DNA from 2 places in the Ligilactobacillus sp. LYQ60 genome. Region 2 is predicted to be linked to the other one. Evidence: predicted binding sites of a transcription regulator. Region 2 holds the regulator's gene; the other holds the start of a gene.

Region 1 (8,910 bases), on a different contig from region 2:
TTGGTTTTGAAGGGTACCGTGATATCCACCGGCGAACGAATAACGTGGCGACATACTTGGCCCGTGCACTGAAGAAGACCGGTTTCTTTGAAATATTAAATGATGGTAGTCACCTCCCAATTGTGTGTTATAAGGAAAATCCGGCGAAGCAGCATGAGTGGACGCTGTATGATTTGGCGGATCGGCTGCTAATGAAGGGGTGGCAAGTCCCGGCTTATCCGCTCCCAGAAGACCTACAACAAACCGTTATCCAACGGCTAGTTGTGCGGGCGGACTTTGGGATGAATATGGCACACGCTTTTGTGCAGGACCTTCATGCTGCTTTGAATGAACTGGAACATAGCCACCTGGTCTTTCATGAAAAGGAAACGCCTAAGACGTATGGATTTACCCATTAATCAACAAGCGGTAATTAACCCTGGTTTATTGCGAAAAACGGGGGAATTGCCGCTTTTGCTGTTATGTTGGAACGGAAGGATTTTAAGGTTAGCCGTTAATGGACTTGGCAGAAAATGGTAGGATAATGGTACTAATTACTGGAGGAGGAAAACGATGAGCCAGGTTGAAATTAGCAATGCAGAATGGGAGGTTATGCGTCTGTTATGGTCGTTAGGCGAAGCTTCCAGTAAGCAGTTAGCGGATTTATTAGTCAGAAAGCAGGGGTGGAAGGCGGCAACCGTTAAAACCTTGTTAGGCCGACTGGTGAATAAGGAATACGTTGTGGCAAGGAAAAGTGGTCGGCGGTACCTGTACCGGGCAGTGGTAGGAGAGCAGGCAACAATTGATGCTCAGTTGAAGATGAGCTTCGATAAGATTTGCCAACGGCATGCTGGCCGGGCACTAATCCATGTAATTCAGAACATCCCCCTAACGACGGCGGACATTGAGCGCCTCATCGGGTTGTTAACCAAGCGGCGAAAGACCGCTCCGGATACATTATCGTGTAATTGCCTCTTCCCGCCGCAGGAGTGTCAGCAGGAGAAACCAAAAGCGATAAAATAGTTTTGTAGATAGAACTAAAATGTAATATACTAAGAAATAATTAAGAGGTTATTGGAGGTTATTGATAATGGCAACGTTTGAAAAGCTAATGTTGGATTTAAGTCAGCAGCTCCATCTGCATCAGGTGATTAGCGGCAACGACGACAGTGAAATGGAGCGTTTGGGAGCATTTGATATTTGTTACCTGGAAGCGATTAATCAACTGGGAAAGCCAACGATTGGAACGGTTTCTCACCTGTTGGATCAGTCAACACCCAACACTAACTACCATGTTAAAAAGTTGGTTAGTTTAGGGTTAATTGACCGGGTGATGGATAAAAAAGACCGGCGAGTTGCGCACCTGTTTGTCACGGATAAGTACCGTTCAATGATGCGGGCTGGTGGTGATGACTTCTGGAAGAGGTTACAAGAAGACCTGGGGGGAAAGGTTTCCGCTGATGACATCGCAACCTTCCAGCGGGTATTAAAGGAGACGGTGACGTTGTTACGGCGATCCGGGCTTGATAAAAGAATTGAGGAAAATAAGAAGCGGAAAGATTAATTTGTGCTTCTAGCTAAGCGGTGGTCCGAATAATTGAGGGTCACCGTTTTTTTAGAGAATGAATTCAAAAAAATAAATGTATAGTTTCACAAATTCAGGAAAGGAGCACGGTGATTTAAGCTTAAACACGGCGATAAATATCAATTAGAACACCTATATTAAGCCAATGTAAGGGTTGACATAAAACCGGTCATTCTGTATTATTTTTGATGTAGGATAGGTAACAATTAACTCACTTTAAGGAGGAAGTACAATGACTGAATACCGCATTGAAGAGGACACACTAGGTCCAGTTAAAATTCCCGCCGAGGCATTGTGGGGGCCACAGACCGAGCGGAGTCGGAACAATTTCCCAACGGGCGAGTTGATGCCGATTGTGATTATTCGGGCAATGTTAAACATCAAGAAGGCCGCTGCTGAATCCAACCTGGAATTAAAGAATATTGACCAGGCAAAGGGTGAACTCATTATTCAAGCGGTCGACAGTCTGCTTGCCCTTAGTGATGATGAACTGCGGGCGGATTTTCCGTTGCACGTTTACCAGACGGGTTCGGGAACACAAACAAATATGAATGTTAACGAAGTTGTGGCTAACAAGGCGATGCAACTGGATCCGTCCATCGAGATTCTGCCCAACGATGACGTTAACCGGGGGCAAAGTTCAAACGATACCTTCCCGACGGCAATGAACGTGGCAGCAGTTGAGGCGGTTGCTCAGCTTGAGAAGGCCGCTCAGCACCTAATTGACGAGTTAGCCAAAAAGCAAAAGCAGTACTGGAAGACCGTTAAGATTGGGCGGACCCACCTGCAGGATGCCACGCCGTTGACGTTTGGTCAGGAAGTAAGCGGTTGGGTTAGCATGGTTCAGCATGACCTGGACTATTTAAAGGAATTGGATGATACCTTACTTGAATTGGCGATTGGGGGAACCGCCGTTGGAACGGGCTTAAATGCTGTGCCGGGTTTTGCCGACATGATTGCTGCTAAGTTTAAGGAGTACTACGGCTTTGACTTTACTGCTAAGAGCAATAAGTTCTACGGGTTAGCGGCTCACTCTGGAATTAACGTGGTCCACGGGGCCATTAAATCGCTGGCAGCCGATCTGATGAAGATTGCTAACGACGTGCGGTTCTTAGCTTCTGGTCCGCGGGCGGCGTACAACGAATTAAATATTCCGGCTAACGAACCAGGATCTTCCATTATGCCGGGGAAGGTGAACCCAACGCAGGCGGAAGCCATTACCATGGCGGCTACCCGCGTAATGGGGAACGACGTGACGATTGACGTGGCTTGCTCCCAGGGGAACTTTGAGATGAACGTTTACAAGCCAGTGATGATTGCGGCTTTCTTGGAATCCGCGGACCTGTTACGGGGCACGATGATGGGCTTTGCCGACAAGATGATTGCCGGAATGACGGTTAACGAGGAGCGGATGAAAGAGCTCGTTGATAACTCCCTGATGACCGTTACGGCCTTGTCGCCGCATATCGGCTATCACGACAGTGCAAAGATTGCGCAGCAGGCCGATAAGGAAGGAACAACCCTGCGGGAAGCAGCGCTGAAGTCCGGAAAGCTAACGGCTGAACAGTTTGACGAGTGGGTTGACCCATTGAAAATGACAAACATTGATCAGGATGACTAACGGAGGTAAGTGAAATGGCGAAGTTTTGGTACCAACCATGGGGCGCAAACATGCTGAAGAATCAGTATGACGTGGTAATTGTCGGGTCTGGAGCGACCGGGCTGGTGGCCGCAATTCAGGCTAAGGAACTTGGCTTGAAACCGGCAGTTTTTGAGAAGATGGAGAAGCTGGGGGGGAATTCCAACCGAGCATCTTCAGGGATGAATGCGGCGGAAACAAACGTGCAACTGCGGCATGGAATTGTCGACAGCATTGATGACTTTTACACCGAGACGTACCAGGGCGGTGGGAAGCTTAATGATCAGGATTTGTTGCGCTACTTCACGTCCCATGCTGCCCTTGCGGTTGATTGGCTCTTTGACCATGGGATTAAGCTTGAGGACGTGACGATTACCGGGGGGATGAGCCGGAAACGGGCCCACCGGCCTGCCAGCACGGCGCCAATTGGAGCGTTTCTTATCAAGCACCTGCTACAGGTGGTTCAAGAAGATAACGTTCCGGTCTTTAATAACACAAAAGTCACGCAGCTGTTACACGATGATGCTAATCGGGTCACCGGCGTAAAGCTGACCGATGAAAACGGGCAGGAACGAACCGTGAAGGCACCGGCGGTTCTTCTTGCTACTGGTGGGTTTGGGGCCGCTAAGGATCTCATCAAGAAGTACCGGCCGGATCTGGTAAACTACAAAACAACCAACCAAGAAGGGGCCACTGGTGATGGCTTGAAATTGGCGGAAGAGGTTGACGGCCAGCTCGTTGACATGAACTTTATTCAGATTCACCCAACCGTCCAGCAGGATAACCCACATGTATATCTGATTGGAGAAGCTGTGCGGGGGGAAGGCGCCATTCTGGTTAACGGCCAGGGGGAGCGGTTTATTAATGAATTGGATACGCGGAAGGTGGTTTCTGCGGCAATTACGGCCCTGCCAGAAAAGAGTGCTTACCTGATTTTTAATCAAGATGTTCGTGACCACGCTAAGGCCATCGATTTTTATGACAGCGTTGGGTTAGTCGAGCATGGCGAAACGCTTGACGCCCTTGCCAAGAAGATTGGTGTTCCTGCGGACAAATTAACGGCCACGATTGACCGGTGGAACACGATGGTTGCTGATCAAAACGACGCAGACTTTGGGCGGACGACTGGTTTGAACCACCAGTTTACGGATGGACCGTTCTTCGCCATCCACATTGCGCCGGCCATTCATTACTCGATGGGGGGCTTGCACATCGACCCGCAAACCCGCGTGTACGACACGAACGGGCGGGTTATTTCAGGATTGTACGCTGCCGGGGAAGTTGCCGGGGGCTTGCACGGAAACAACCGGATCGGGGGAAACTCCATTGCTGATACTGTAATCTTTGGGCAGCAGGCCGGCAAGCAAATTACCCGGTTTGTCCGGGAACACCAGAATAAGTAGGCGCTAACCAGCAAAAAATTAGTAGTCATCAACGGGGATGACCGCACCGGGTTTCAGGGACCCTAGCGGTGATCCCCGTTTTGAGGTATAAATGTAGTACAATAAGGGCCAATGAGGAGGGAAAACTGATGAATACAAAGAAACGGTTGCGCAAAATGGTCGCGCTGACGCTGTTGGTGGCGATCATTGTTGTCCAAAACATTGTGCCGTTTTTAGGGTATATTCCAATTGGCCCCTTAAGTATTACGGTGATCCCCGTTACGGTTGCCGTGGCGGCGGTAATTTTTGGCCCCCGGGCTGGTGCTTTAATTGGGGGGATTTGGGGGGTAATCGACTGGCTCCGAGCGTTTTGCTGGCCGACAAGTCCGCTGGCAGCCTTGGTGATGGTTAATCCGGTTGTTTCCGTGCTCCCCCGGGTTTTGGTTGGCGTGGTTGCGGGAATGGTGTTTAAGCGGTTGGGCCGACAGCACCGGCAACTTGGTGCCGCCGTGGCGGCGGGGAGTGGCGCCCTTACTAATACTGTATTAGTACTGGGCTTCATCTACCTACTGTATCGGGGACATGCGCATGCATTATACGGGGTGGCCGTCCATGCGTTATTGCCGTATTTGTTGACGGTGGTGGCGACTAACGGAATTCCTGAGGTGGTTTTAGCAATGATGGTAGTTCCTCCAATTACGTGGGCGTTGGCTCAGCGGGGATTTGGCGACAGGAGTGATTAAATGCGCCGGTGGTGGCGAAAATTAAAGCGAATAATCCGGCGCCACCGGCGAGGTGTGAGCGTAATTGTGGTAATGTTCTTTATCATTTGTGGCTTAACAGATTGGGGCGTTCACCGCGCGCTACCACCCACTCCAGTGACGCCTGCCGCCCAGCAGCGGCAAACGTTTATTAAACAGGTGGCTCCTATTGCCCAGCGCGCCCAACGAGTTACCGGTGTCCCTGCTAGCATTACCCTGGCTCAGGCGGCGTTGGAGTCGGACTGGGGGCAAAGCGAACTTGCGCGTAAGTACAATAACTTATTCGGGGTCAAGGGAACCGGAACCAACTCGGCAATGATGCTGACCAAGGAATACGTTAACGGGCAGTGGATTACGGTGCGGGCTAGTTTTGTGGTGTATCCCACGTGGCAGGCAGCTGTGATGGCCCACGATGAGTTGCTTGCAGGTAATCAGCGGTATGCGGGAGTACTGCAAGCTTCCAATTACGTTGCGGCGGCCCGTGCCTTACAGAACGGGGGATATGCGAGTGATCCAGACTACGCGGCGAAGTTGATCCGGTTAATTAGGCAGTATCACCTTGACCAGTATGATTAATGATATGAACACTCTTTTGTAGTATGTTTGTGGTAAAATAACGTGAAACAAGCGCGTTTTGCGGATGAAAGGATCGTTGTTGGGATGGCGGATGATGTTTTATTTCCGGGCAGCACGGTCGGGATTATTGGTGATAGCCCGAACGGAATCATGTTAGCCCGGACAGCAAAGAAACTAGGCTTTAAGGTTGTTGTGTACTGCACGCAGGAGGGGAATCCCGCCCTTGCAGAAGCGGACGTTCCAATGGTCGGACGAATGGACGACCACCAACGCCTCCAGGACTTTGCCCAGCGGTGTGATGCGGTGACTTACGAATCAGAAGAAGTTCCGCTGGAAGCCGTTGAGGTAGTTAGCAAGTACACGCAGGTACCTCAGGGAACGGAATTACTGGAGATCGCCCAGGATCGGCTGCTTGAGCGGGCCTTTTACGATCAGTTAAACGTTAACATTGCGCCGTACGCAACGATTATCACGCTGGATGATGTCTACCAGGCGGTTACTTCGATTGGGTATCCGTGTGTGTTAAAACCCGTTCAAAAGCAGCCGGGGGATGACCGGTTTATGATAATTAAGCGGCAGACGGACATCGCAAAGTGTGCGGGCCTGTTGGAACAGGGCGGAACGTTTATCCTGGAAACCTGGGTACCGTTTGTGAAGGAACTCTCCGTTATCGTGACCCGGGACGGGAAAAAGGCTCAGAATTATTTTCCAATTATTGAGAATATTTACCATGACGGGCGGTTACACGAAACACTCGTGCCCGCGCAGATTAGCCATGACGTTGAAAGGGAAATTCAGCGGCTATCGATGCAAATTGTTCAGCAGTTTAAGGCGCGCGGAACGTTTGAAGTTAGTTACTTTATGACGGCGGAAGGAATGCTGTACGTCAAGCGGATTGTGCCGGCTTTATCCATGCCAGGGTATGTCTTTGACGCGGCGATAAACATCAGTATGTTTGCCCAGCACATCCGGGCGATTGCTAATATGCCGCTGGCGCGGACGGAGATTCTCGAACCAACAGCCATGGTAATTGTTGAGCAGGAGGACATGCCAGCATTGCGGACACAGTGGGTGCTAAAAAGCAATTGGCGGTATAACTTCTTTCGTTACCCGCAATCGCTGCAAGCCCACCGGCCTTTAGGTTACCTATTAGCAATGGCACCAACCATCAAGGAGGCCCGGGACCAGATTGATTCAACGGCAATTTGGGATACGGTGACGGAACCAGACGAATAATTGAGGGGGTGACAGAAGCCATCAAGGGATGATGGCGGCTGCCGCCCCGCTTTTTTTTGTTATAATGGAGATTAGCTAATTAAGGAGAAAGAAGTGGAACTTGTGGCAGTAAACGACCTGTTAGCGGGATTGAACCCGCAGCAACGCCAAGCGGTACAGACAACGGAAGGCCCGCTCCTAGTAATTGCCGGGGCGGGAAGCGGGAAGACCCGGGTACTAACTCACCGGGTAGCGTACCTGATTGCTGAAAAAAACGTTAATCCATGGAATATTTTAGCCATTACGTTTACCAATAAGGCCGCAACGGAAATGCGGACGCGGGTGAACCAAATTGTTGGGGACGGTGCTGCCGAGATTTGGGTGTCAACGTTTCATGCCCTGTGTATGCGTATTTTGCGGCGGAATGCTGGGGAAATTGGGTATGATCGTTCCTTTACGGTAGCGGGGACCAGCGAGCAACGCACCCTCATTAAGCACGTAATGAGTGATTTAAACATTGACCCTAAACGGTATGATCCGCGGGGGGTTCTTGGCGCCATTTCAAACGCTAAGAATGATATGTTAACGCCGGCGGACTACGCTGCTAAGGCGGTCGGCCCGTTTCAAGACGTGGTTGCAAAGGTTTACCGTGAATACCAAGAAGGGCTGCATGCTAATCAAGCGATGGACTTTGATGACCTGATTATGAAAACCATCCAGTTATTTAGACAGGCACCTGATACCCTGGCTTACTACCAGCGTAAGTTCCAGTACATTCACGTTGATGAATACCAGGATACCAACCAAGCCCAGTATGAGTTGGTTGCAATGTTAGCGAAGGCCAACCGCAACCTGTGCGTGGTGGGGGATGCCGACCAGAGTATTTATGGCTGGCGGGGGGCTAACATGCAAAACATTCTGGACTTTGAAGCCGATTACCCGGACGCCACGACCATTAAGCTGGAGCAAAATTACCGGTCAACGAAGACGATTCTTGCAGCTGCCAACGCGGTGATTAAGAATAATACCAACCGGAAGGAGAAGGCGCTGTGGACTGATAATGCTGCCGGAGACAAAATTAAGTACTACCGGGCGGATAATGCTAACGATGAAGCGTACTACGTGATTAAAAACATTAACCGCGAACGGCAGACTTCCAGACGCCATTACCGTGATTTTGCCGTGTTGTACCGGACTAACGCTCAGTCCCGAACGATGGAAGAAGCACTAATAAAAGCTAACGTACCGTATAAGATTGTCGGGGCGCATAAGTTTTACGAACGCAAGGAAATTGCGGATGTTTTGGCGTACCTGCGGTTAGCGACAAATCCGGATGATTCGCTTAGCTTCGAGCGGGTGGTCAACGAGCCCAAGCGGGGAATTGGGGCCGGAACACTCGATAAATTACAGGCCTTTGCGGAAACCAACCAGTTATCGTTGTTAGCGGCAGCAGAAAGCGCCTCGTTAATTGAGGGGGTTACACCGCGGATTGCTAACCGTTTGTTGGCCTTTGCCCGGATGATGCGGACGTTTAAGGGTGCGGAAAAGGATACTACCGTCACGGAATTAACAAAGCAAATCCTCGATGAGACGGGGTACATGGACGCGTTGCGGGCGAATAAGGAACTGAATGAAAGCCGGATTGAAAACGTAAATGAATTTCTGACCGTAACGCAGGACTTTGACCGCCAGTGGCAACCGGAGGATGAGGAAGCGGACCGGTTTGTGGAATTTTTGGCTGACTTGGCGCTGGTTTCGGCTCAGGATGAAATT
Region 2 (8,910 bases):
ATTTCATGACTGCCCAAGAAGCCGTTGACTACGGTCTGATTGACGGAATCATGGAAAATAAAAAAGCGATGAAATAAAAAAACAGCCAGGAGACTGATCATGGAAAAGGATGTTCCATGATGCCCAATGGGAATGGACTGTACGAAGGGTTGTCCGTGTACTGGCCCTGATGGAATTTGTCGCTGCCCTATGAAAACTGACAAAAGCTGCATGTGTGACGGCAAGTGCCAGGTTTAATACGTAAAATAACGCCTCCGATTACGGGAGCGTTATTTTATATAACTAAATTCCGTAGCAAGAGGGATTATGCGAGAATCACAGTCCCCCTTGTTATGTTATCTATAAAGCGTGCGTTCTATTCCGTTTCTACCTTCATAAGAAATAACTTCCGTAGTAAAAACATTCGTCACCCTAATAATTGCCCACACTCTTCTAGGGATTAACCAGGAACAGTTAACTTTCACGGTTTGCTGCTAACAGTAACTACTCCTTTTATTTAATTTCATAAAGTAACCTAATATAAATAAAAAGGGATGGATCCAACTTTGAATCCATCCCTTCATTAACTTTAACATTAGTATTGGTGAAATCACGCTCACGCAGATTACATCATTCCGCCCATTCCACCAGCAGCTGGGTTAGCAGCGCCTGCAGCAGCGTTATCTTCCTTTTCAGGCTTGTCAGCAACAACCGCTTCCGTCGTGAGTAACAGCGCTGAAACACTAGCTGCGTTCTGCAATGCTGAACGGGTTACCTTTGTCGGGTCAACAACCCCGGCAGCAACCATATCAACCCATTCGCCGGTTGCAGCGTTAAACCCAACACCTGGCTTTTGCTCCTTCAACTTCTCAACGATAACAGAGCCTTCTAAACCAGCGTTTTCAGCAATCTGCCGTACCGGTTCTTCAAGGGCGCGCTTAACGATGTTAACCCCTGTCTGAACGTCGCCGTTTTCCTTGATGGCAGCCACCTTGTCAATCACGTTAACAAGTGCCGTTCCACCTCCAGGAACAAAACCTTCTTCAACGGCAGCCCGCGTGGCGTTTAAAGCATCCTCAATCCGGTACTTCCGTTCCTTCAGTTCAGTCTCGGTTGCAGCGCCAACCTTAATTACAGCAACCCCACCAGCTAACTTAGCTAGCCGTTCTTGGAGCTTCTCCTTATCAAAATCAGATGATGCTTTCCCAATCTGCTTCCGAATTTGGTCAACCCGTTCGTCGATGGCATCCTTAGCACCAGCGCCCTCAACGATCGTCGTGTTTTCCTTCGTAACGGTTACCTTACCAGCTGAACCTAACTGATCAAGCGTAACGTCCTTCAATTGAAGCCCAAGGTCATCCGTAATAACCGTTGCTCCCGTCAGAATAGCGATATCTTCTAACATTGCCTTCCGCCGATCACCAAAGCCAGGTGCTTTAACAGCAACGGCCTTAAACGTCCCCCGAATGTTATTCAAAACAAGTGTCGGAAGTGCTTCACCGTCAACATCATCAGCAATGATTAATAACGACCGTCCCTGCTGAACAATCTGCTGCAACAGATCCATAATCTCCTGGATGTTTGAAATCTTCTTGTCCGTAATTAAAATGTACGGGTTGTCCAGATCTGCTTCCATCTTGTCGTTATCCGTTACCATGTACTGTGATAGGTAACCACGATCAAACTGCATTCCTTCAACAACGTCGAGGGTGGTGTCAATCCCCTTTGACTCTTCGATGGTAATAACCCCGTCCTTACCAACCTTTTCCATGGCGTTCGAGATTAATTCCCCAACCTTTTCGTTAGCGGCCGAAATTGAAGCAACCTGCGCAATATCACTCTTTGATTCAACCTTGTGAGACTGTTCATGTAGCGCCTTAACAGCAACATCCGTTGCTTCTTCGATTCCCTTCCGAATTCCGACAGGGTTAGCACCAGCCGTAACGTTCTTCATCCCAGCGTTTACAATTGCCTGTGTCAAAACCGTTGCAGTTGTCGTTCCGTCACCGGCAATGTCGTTGGTCTTTGAAGCAACTTCAGCCACAAGTTTAGCACCCATATTTTCGAAGTGGTCTTCCAATTCAATCGCCTTAGCAATTGTTACCCCGTCGTTCGTGATTGTTGGAGAACCATAGGACTGTTCTAGCACAACGTTCCGCCCCTTTGGCCCGATCGTTGACTTAACCGTGTCAGCTAGTTTGTCAACCCCAGCTAACATCTTCTTACGTGCATCTTCTGCAAACTTAACTTCCTTAGCCATTGTCATATCACCTCATGTGTTAGATTTTAAGTTCATCATCACCGCTGACAATTAGTCAACGATGGCCATTAAGTCCTTTTCGTGGACAACTAAGTATGATTCACCATCATGCTTAACTTCGGTTCCAGCGTACTTGTCAAAGAGAACCGTATCACCCTCCTTAACTTTCGGTGCAACCGTCGTGCCGTTTTCAAGGGTCACCCCTTCACCAACAGCAACCACCTTCGCGGTCTGCGGCTTTTCCTTGGCATTGCTTGCCAAAACGATGCCCCCAACCGTTTGCTCTTTTTCTTCTTCTACTTTTAAGATTACGCGATCTCCTAATGGCTTAAGCACAAGCTATCCCTCCAAATGATTTATTTAGCACTCATCATTGGTAAGTGCTAACCTACAATTCATATACTACACACTTTTACCATGAAGTGCAAGCTTTTTTTATCACTCTTCACGAGAGAGTGCTAATTAGCTTTTAAACGTAAAGCAGGGGCTACGTTTCCATAACCCCTGCTAATTAAAGAAGACTAATTATTTGCTTTAGTCAGATTAGCGAGAACTCCAAGCGTCCGGATCATTTGGCAAACAAACCCGTATTCGTTGTCGTACCACGATACCGTCTTAACCAATTGTAAATCGTTAACCGTGGTCACTTCTGTTTGGGTTGGATCAAAAATACCGCCAAACGTCGTACCAATCACATCTGAAGATACAATCTCATCATCGTTAAAACCAAATGATGGGTTGTCAACGGTATGTTTTCTTAATGTCTCATTAATTTCATCAGCCGTCACTTTTTTATTTAGAACCGTAACCAACTCAGTAATTGACCCGTCAACTACTGGCACCCGCTGCGCGTGTCCTTTCAATCGTCCAGCCAATTCTGGAATGACCCGTCCAATTGCCTTCGCCGCCCCCGTTGAATGCGGCACGGTATTCTCTGCTGCAGCCCGCGCTGACCGCGGATTATTATTGGGCCCATCCTGTAATTTTTGGGATGCCGTGTAAGCATGCACGGTTGTCATTGTTCCCAACTTGATTCCAAAGTCCTGATTCAAGAAGTACGCCAACGGCGCCAAACTATTAGTAGTGCATGATCCAGCTGAAATAATTGTATCTGATTCATTCAAAATATTATGATTAACGTTGTATACAACTGTCTTAACATCTCCCGCTGGAGCAGAGATCAATACTTTTTTTGCCCCAGCTTTTAAATGGGCCTGCACTTTAGTTGCGGAGGTATAAAATCCAGAACATTCTAAAACAATTTCAACACCATCCTGGTTAACCCACGGAATTTTAGCTGCATCAGGGTAAGCATAGACACTCACCCGCTTACCATTAACGTACAGTGCCTTTTAATATCACAACCAGCTATCAGTAAAAAAATTACGCACCTTGTACTAAACCGGACTTCTCAGGGGGTTTCCTTAACAAATGACGGTAAAGAGTTCTATTCTAAAGCTCGTAAAATAGTTGCGGATATCCAAAAGCTCTTTTATTTTTCATCCGATAAATCCACCCCACCACTTAACAGTACTAAGGTAGGAACACTTAATAGTATCGCTACCGCTTTTGATTCCCACCAGTTACTTAAGATTATTTCAGAAACACATAAATATGTATCAACAAATAAAATATATGAATTAATTACCCCATTTAACCAGGAGCAACTTGATGTCATTTTTATGGATGAAGCGTTCAGTGACCAACTTCACGGACAAATTTTTAGTAATACTTTATACGAAGAACCCTATTATGTTGTTGGGCAAACTGCTGTTCTTCAATCAATTTCCGCTTCAATGGTTACCCCCAAAGATCTTCAACAACTTCAATTACTAATGTATCCACAGTACTGTCCTATTCATTCAAGAATAGTTCAAATTTTTAGAAAATTGGGACTTTCACTACCAGAAATTCACGAAGTCGATTACAGTGAAGCGTTAATAAAGTTAATTATGACTTCACAATTTGTGACAATTTTGCCCGAATCACTAATGCATAAAAACGTTAGTACAATTAAAAATCTTGATGCTAAAAAACTCAGTATTGACTTTATCCGAAAAGTTGCAGTATTTTCACATAATCCCCGCCTTACATTCCAATTTAAATCAATGCTTCAAAAAATATAAAAAAACGTGTTCCAAATAATTGGTTCTTAACCACCTGCTTGGAACACGTTTTTAATGTTCTTCCTTACAATTATTATTCTTCATCCTTCTTCGGCCCAAAATGATCCAGGAAGTAGATTAGTGTCTGCAATTCGTTCGTCAAATCCACGTTCTGAATTCGAACCGTTTCCGGCGCCGCAATTCGCATCGGGGTAAAGTTCAAAATTCCCTTCACCCCCGCTGCAATCATCTGGTCAGCAACGTTTTGAGCAACGGATGCCGGCACCGTGAGGATCGCCACCTCAATTTGCTGAATAGTCAACTGCTCTTGCATATCCGCCATCGGATAAACCGGCACCCCATTTTGGATTGTTCCGGTAATATCATCGTTGATATCAAATGCTGCACTGATCCGCACGTTGTTACTCTGATGGAAATTAAAATTAAGGAGCGCGTGCCCCAAGTTTCCAACCCCAATTAACGCCACGTTTGTTAACTTATCTTGACTTAGGGTCTTCTTAAAAAATGCTAGTAAACTATCAACATGGTACCCGTACCCGCGTTTCCCAAGAGCGCCAAAGTACGAGAAATCCCGCCGAATTGTTGCTGAATCAATCTTAACCGCCTCGGCAAGTTCCGTTGAAGAAACCCGTTCTTTCCCCGCATCCTTAAGAAAATTAAGATAACGGTAGTAAATGGGTAACCGCCGCGCAGTTGCCTGTGGAATTTTTGCCATTCCATGAAACTCCCTTCAATTAGTCTTCACAAGCAACTATAACATAAACGTTGATATTAATACGAATTAACCTGATAATTTCACAATCTCTTTATACGTCTTTCGAAAAACGTATGCTAAAATGAATAGGATTATTACTCTGAACGAAAGGATGCATACCATGATACTGCTCCAAGCACAAAAAGTTGCCCGCCACTTTGGGGCTGATACCCTTTTCCACAACGTTAACCTGGATATTCAAGACGGCGACCGGATTGCATTAGTCGGCCGAAATGGTGCGGGCAAATCCACCCTAATCAAGATGCTAACGGGGGAAGCTGAACCAGATGAAGGGCAAATTATTCGGCGTAAGGACCTCACCATCGGTTATCTTGCCCAAAACGCTGGCTTATCGTCGGGGCGCACCTTATATGATGAAATGTTAAGCGTGTTTGCTCCCCTTCAAAAAATGGAGGCGGAAATTCACCAGTTAGAGGAACAAATAGCTAATCCCCCAACGGATCCGACCGCCCCCCAATACCAACAACTCCTCAACCACTACGATCAGCTACAACACGATTTTAAGGAACAAAATGGCTACGGTTACGAAACAGAGATTAAGTCCGTTCTCACCGGATTTAAATTTTTCTCCGAGGATTATGACCGCCCGGTCGACACCCTCTCTGGGGGGCAAAAGACGCGATTAGCTTTGGCAAAGCTTTTGCTCGAAAAACGAGATCTGCTGATTCTTGACGAACCAACCAATCACCTCGACATTGCCACGCTTACCTGGTTGGAAAACTACATTCAATCGTACCAGGGGGCTTTGCTAATTGTTTCCCACGACCGGTATTTCCTTGACCGGATTGTAAATCAGGTTTACGAAATTGAAAATGGCACCAGCACCCACTACACCGGGAACTACTCCCAGTACGTTAAAGAACGCGCCAACCGGCAGAAAGCTGCGTGGAAGGCCTACGAAAAACAACAGGCAAAAATCCATGAAATGGAGGAGTTTGTCAATAAAAACATCGTCCGGGCCTCAACCACCAAACGAGCCCAAAGCCGCCGGAAACAATTAGAAAAAATGGAACGCCTGGATAAACCCGCTAGCAGTGAACGAACCATGCGGTTTACGTTTACCCCAGAAAAGGAAAGTGGCAATATCGTTCTAACGGTAAAGGACGCCGCAATTGGCTATAATGGGCATCAATTAGCCGCCCCCATTGACTTTGAATTAAAAAAACATCAGGTCCTAACCATCGTCGGACCGAACGGAACGGGAAAATCCACCCTACTTAAAAGTATCTTGGGCATAATTCCGTTCATTCACGGTAGTGCCACCCGCGGAACAAACGTAACCGTGGGGTACTACGACCAGGAGCACCAGGTCCTGCACGCCGATAAAACCGTTCTCGATGAAGTATGGGACGATCACCGAACAATGCTGGAACGGGATATTCGCTCCGTTTTAGGGAGTTTCCTTTTCAGCGGTGACGATGTCCAAAAAAAGGTTGTCAACCTCTCCGGGGGAGAAAAAGCGCGCCTTTTACTTACTAAGCTCGCCTTAAACCACGATAACCTGCTGGTCCTTGATGAACCAACCAACCACCTCGACATTGAAAGTAAAGAAGTTCTAGAACAAGCGGTTAAGGATTTTTCAGGAACCGTGTTAATGGTTTCCCACGACCGGTACTTCATTAATCAGGTCACCACTAACGTCTTAGAACTCGCCCCGACTGGAAGTACGCTTTACCTTGGAGACTACGATTACTACGTTCAAAAACGGGACGAACAAGCTCACCTTCAAGCCGCTCAGGCCAAAGAGGTTGCTCCGGCTTTTAAGGCAACCACTCCAGCAACAAATAGCAAGCAGGACTTCGCCACCCAAAAAGCCCAGCAACGGGCTCACCGGAAGTTAGAGCGGGCCGTACAGCAGGCGGAAAAGCAGATGGCTACCCTTGAAGCCCAAAAAGATGAACTTGAAAAGGAGATGGCTACACATAGTAATGATCTTGGAAAACTAACGGACCTACAAAAACAACTCGATACCATTGTTCCACAACTCAAAGAGGCTGAACAAGAGTGGGAAGAAGCGGCATTAGCCCTTGAAGAGGACGAACAATAGATCAGCAGCTTTGGTATACACTAAAACAGACGAGCATGGAAAAATGATCAACTTCCACGTGCTCGTCTGTTTTTTACGATCACCCTTCAATTTCATCTAAGTACGGGAACTCAAGGGCCGGGTCGGCATTAAGATCAAGGCCCGCCCGCACCCCATGACGGTAAAGCATCGTCCCAGCCGCACCAATCATCGCAGCATTATCACCACACAGCTGTAACGGTGCTTGCAAAAGTTCCACGTGCGGAAAAGCCTGCATGGCCGCCGTTAATTGACTACGCAACCCCGTGTTTGCAGCCACGCCACCAGCTAGAATCAATTGCCGGGTTGCCGGGTACTGGTGAAGAGCCCGCGTGGTTTTCGTCACAAGAATGTCTACAACGGCCTGTTGGAAACTAGCTGCAAGGTCGTCTCGTGAAAGCTGTTCACCTACCTGATCAGCATGGTGCACCGTATTAATAAACGCACTCTTTAATCCACTAAAGCTAAAGTCAAGGTTATCTTCTTGCAACATCGCCCGGGGAAAATTAAACGTATCACACCCCTGGTGGGCCATCATATCTAGTTCCTTCCCTGCTGGATACGCAACTCCTAAAACGCGTCCTACCTTATCGTACGCCTCGCCGGCTGCGTCATCCCGGGTATCTCCAATAATAACAAAGGAACCCTCTTCTTCTAACCACACTAATTCAGTGTGCCCACCGGAAACAAGCAACGCTAACGCCGGAAACTTAATCCTCCCCGCAAACCGGGCCGCATAGATGTGTCCAGCCATGTGGTTCACTGGAATCAACGGCAAGTGGTGAGCAAACGCCACCGCCTTAGCGGCAGCCACCCCAACTAAAAGCGCCCCCACTAGACCTGGACCGTATGTTACAGCCACCGCCGTTAAATCATCGTAGGTAACGTGAGCCTCCTGCATTGCCGCGTTCAAACACCACGTGACTTGTTCGATATGGTGGCGACTAGCAACTTCCGGAACAACTCCCCCGAAACGCTGATGACTCTTGATTTGAGTAGCAACAACATTAGAAAGAATCGTCGCGCCATTTTCAATAACCGCAACGCTTGTTTCATCACAACTTGATTCAAAGGCTAAAATCAAGGTCCGTTTCCCCATTATGACTGGTCTCCCTTATCGTACTGCATTTCAATCGCATCCTCGGCTTCGTGGTCGGTTAACTTATAGTAATTTTTAACCGTCCGTCGTTTGCCAAAACCAACGCGGGCATACCGGTGCTGTTCGTCGGTATTCGTCTCCTTTACCGCAAGCTTAATTTGCTGACATCCGTGTTGTTGGGCCTCCCGCGTTAGGCCCCGAATCAACCGTTCCCCCACTCCCCGGTGAAGGTATTGAGGAAGAACAGCAATTCGCGTAATATCAGCCATTCCGCTTACTAAGTCAAACCGGCACCCGGCAAAAGCAACTAACCGGTCATCGTGCCGGAATGCAAGGTACATGTAATGTTGACGGTCGTTTAATTCCCGCTCTAACTGAGAAGCCGACCACGGCGCGTGTCCATGAAAAATCGCCTGTTCGAGCGTAATCATTTCCGGAATATCCGGAACAACCGCCCGGCAAACCAAGTAATTATCGTGTTCAACCCGCACATCGTGATTCTGAAATTCCAGTGCTTCCCGTCGCTGGCGGCGCTGGGTAATGGCGGTCGTTAATTGTTTAATATTTTTCCACATAGTTGGTTAGGTGCCCCTTTTCCTCTGGATG

The links. The regulator Rex, encoded in region 2, represses fermentation and respiration genes when NADH is low (regulators of the CRP and FNR family bind a similar motif). The targets are predictions, from matches to a motif close to TTGTGAANTANTTCACAA.
Region 1: the regulator Rex is predicted to act here: its motif matches at 1,596-1,613, upstream of ACI3EZ_RS05125 (class II fumarate hydratase).

What each region holds. Positions count from the first base shown of each region.
Region 1 is NZ_JBJFZV010000004.1:93,939-102,848, reverse strand. Features, by position in the region: gene ACI3EZ_RS05140 (glutamate decarboxylase) at 1-398, shown strand, start outside; gene ACI3EZ_RS05135 (CopY/TcrY family copper transport repressor) at 553-1,002, shown strand; gene ACI3EZ_RS05130 (MarR family winged helix-turn-helix transcriptional regulator) at 1,070-1,543, shown strand; gene ACI3EZ_RS05125 (class II fumarate hydratase) at 1,797-3,185, shown strand; gene ACI3EZ_RS05120 (flavocytochrome c) at 3,200-4,606, shown strand; gene ACI3EZ_RS05115 (ECF transporter S component) at 4,735-5,328, shown strand; gene ACI3EZ_RS05110 (glycoside hydrolase family 73 protein) at 5,329-5,922, shown strand; gene ACI3EZ_RS05105 (ATP-grasp domain-containing protein) at 6,007-7,158, shown strand; gene pcrA (DNA helicase PcrA) at 7,261-8,910, shown strand, end outside.
Region 2 is NZ_JBJFZV010000006.1:22,307-31,216, forward strand. Features, by position in the region: gene clpP (ATP-dependent Clp endopeptidase proteolytic subunit ClpP) at 1-77, shown strand, start outside; gene groL (chaperonin GroEL) at 605-2,239, opposite strand; gene groES (co-chaperone GroES) at 2,291-2,575, opposite strand; partial or broken gene ACI3EZ_RS06120 (type I glyceraldehyde-3-phosphate dehydrogenase) at 2,761-3,564, opposite strand; gene ACI3EZ_RS06125 (LysR substrate-binding domain-containing protein) at 3,883-4,365, shown strand; gene ACI3EZ_RS06130 (redox-sensing transcriptional repressor Rex) at 4,439-5,080, opposite strand; gene ACI3EZ_RS06135 (ATP-binding cassette domain-containing protein) at 5,241-7,187, shown strand; gene tsaD (tRNA (adenosine(37)-N6)-threonylcarbamoyltransferase complex transferase subunit TsaD) at 7,267-8,304, opposite strand; gene rimI (ribosomal protein S18-alanine N-acetyltransferase) at 8,304-8,879, opposite strand; gene tsaB (tRNA (adenosine(37)-N6)-threonylcarbamoyltransferase complex dimerization subunit type 1 TsaB) at 8,863-8,910, opposite strand, start outside.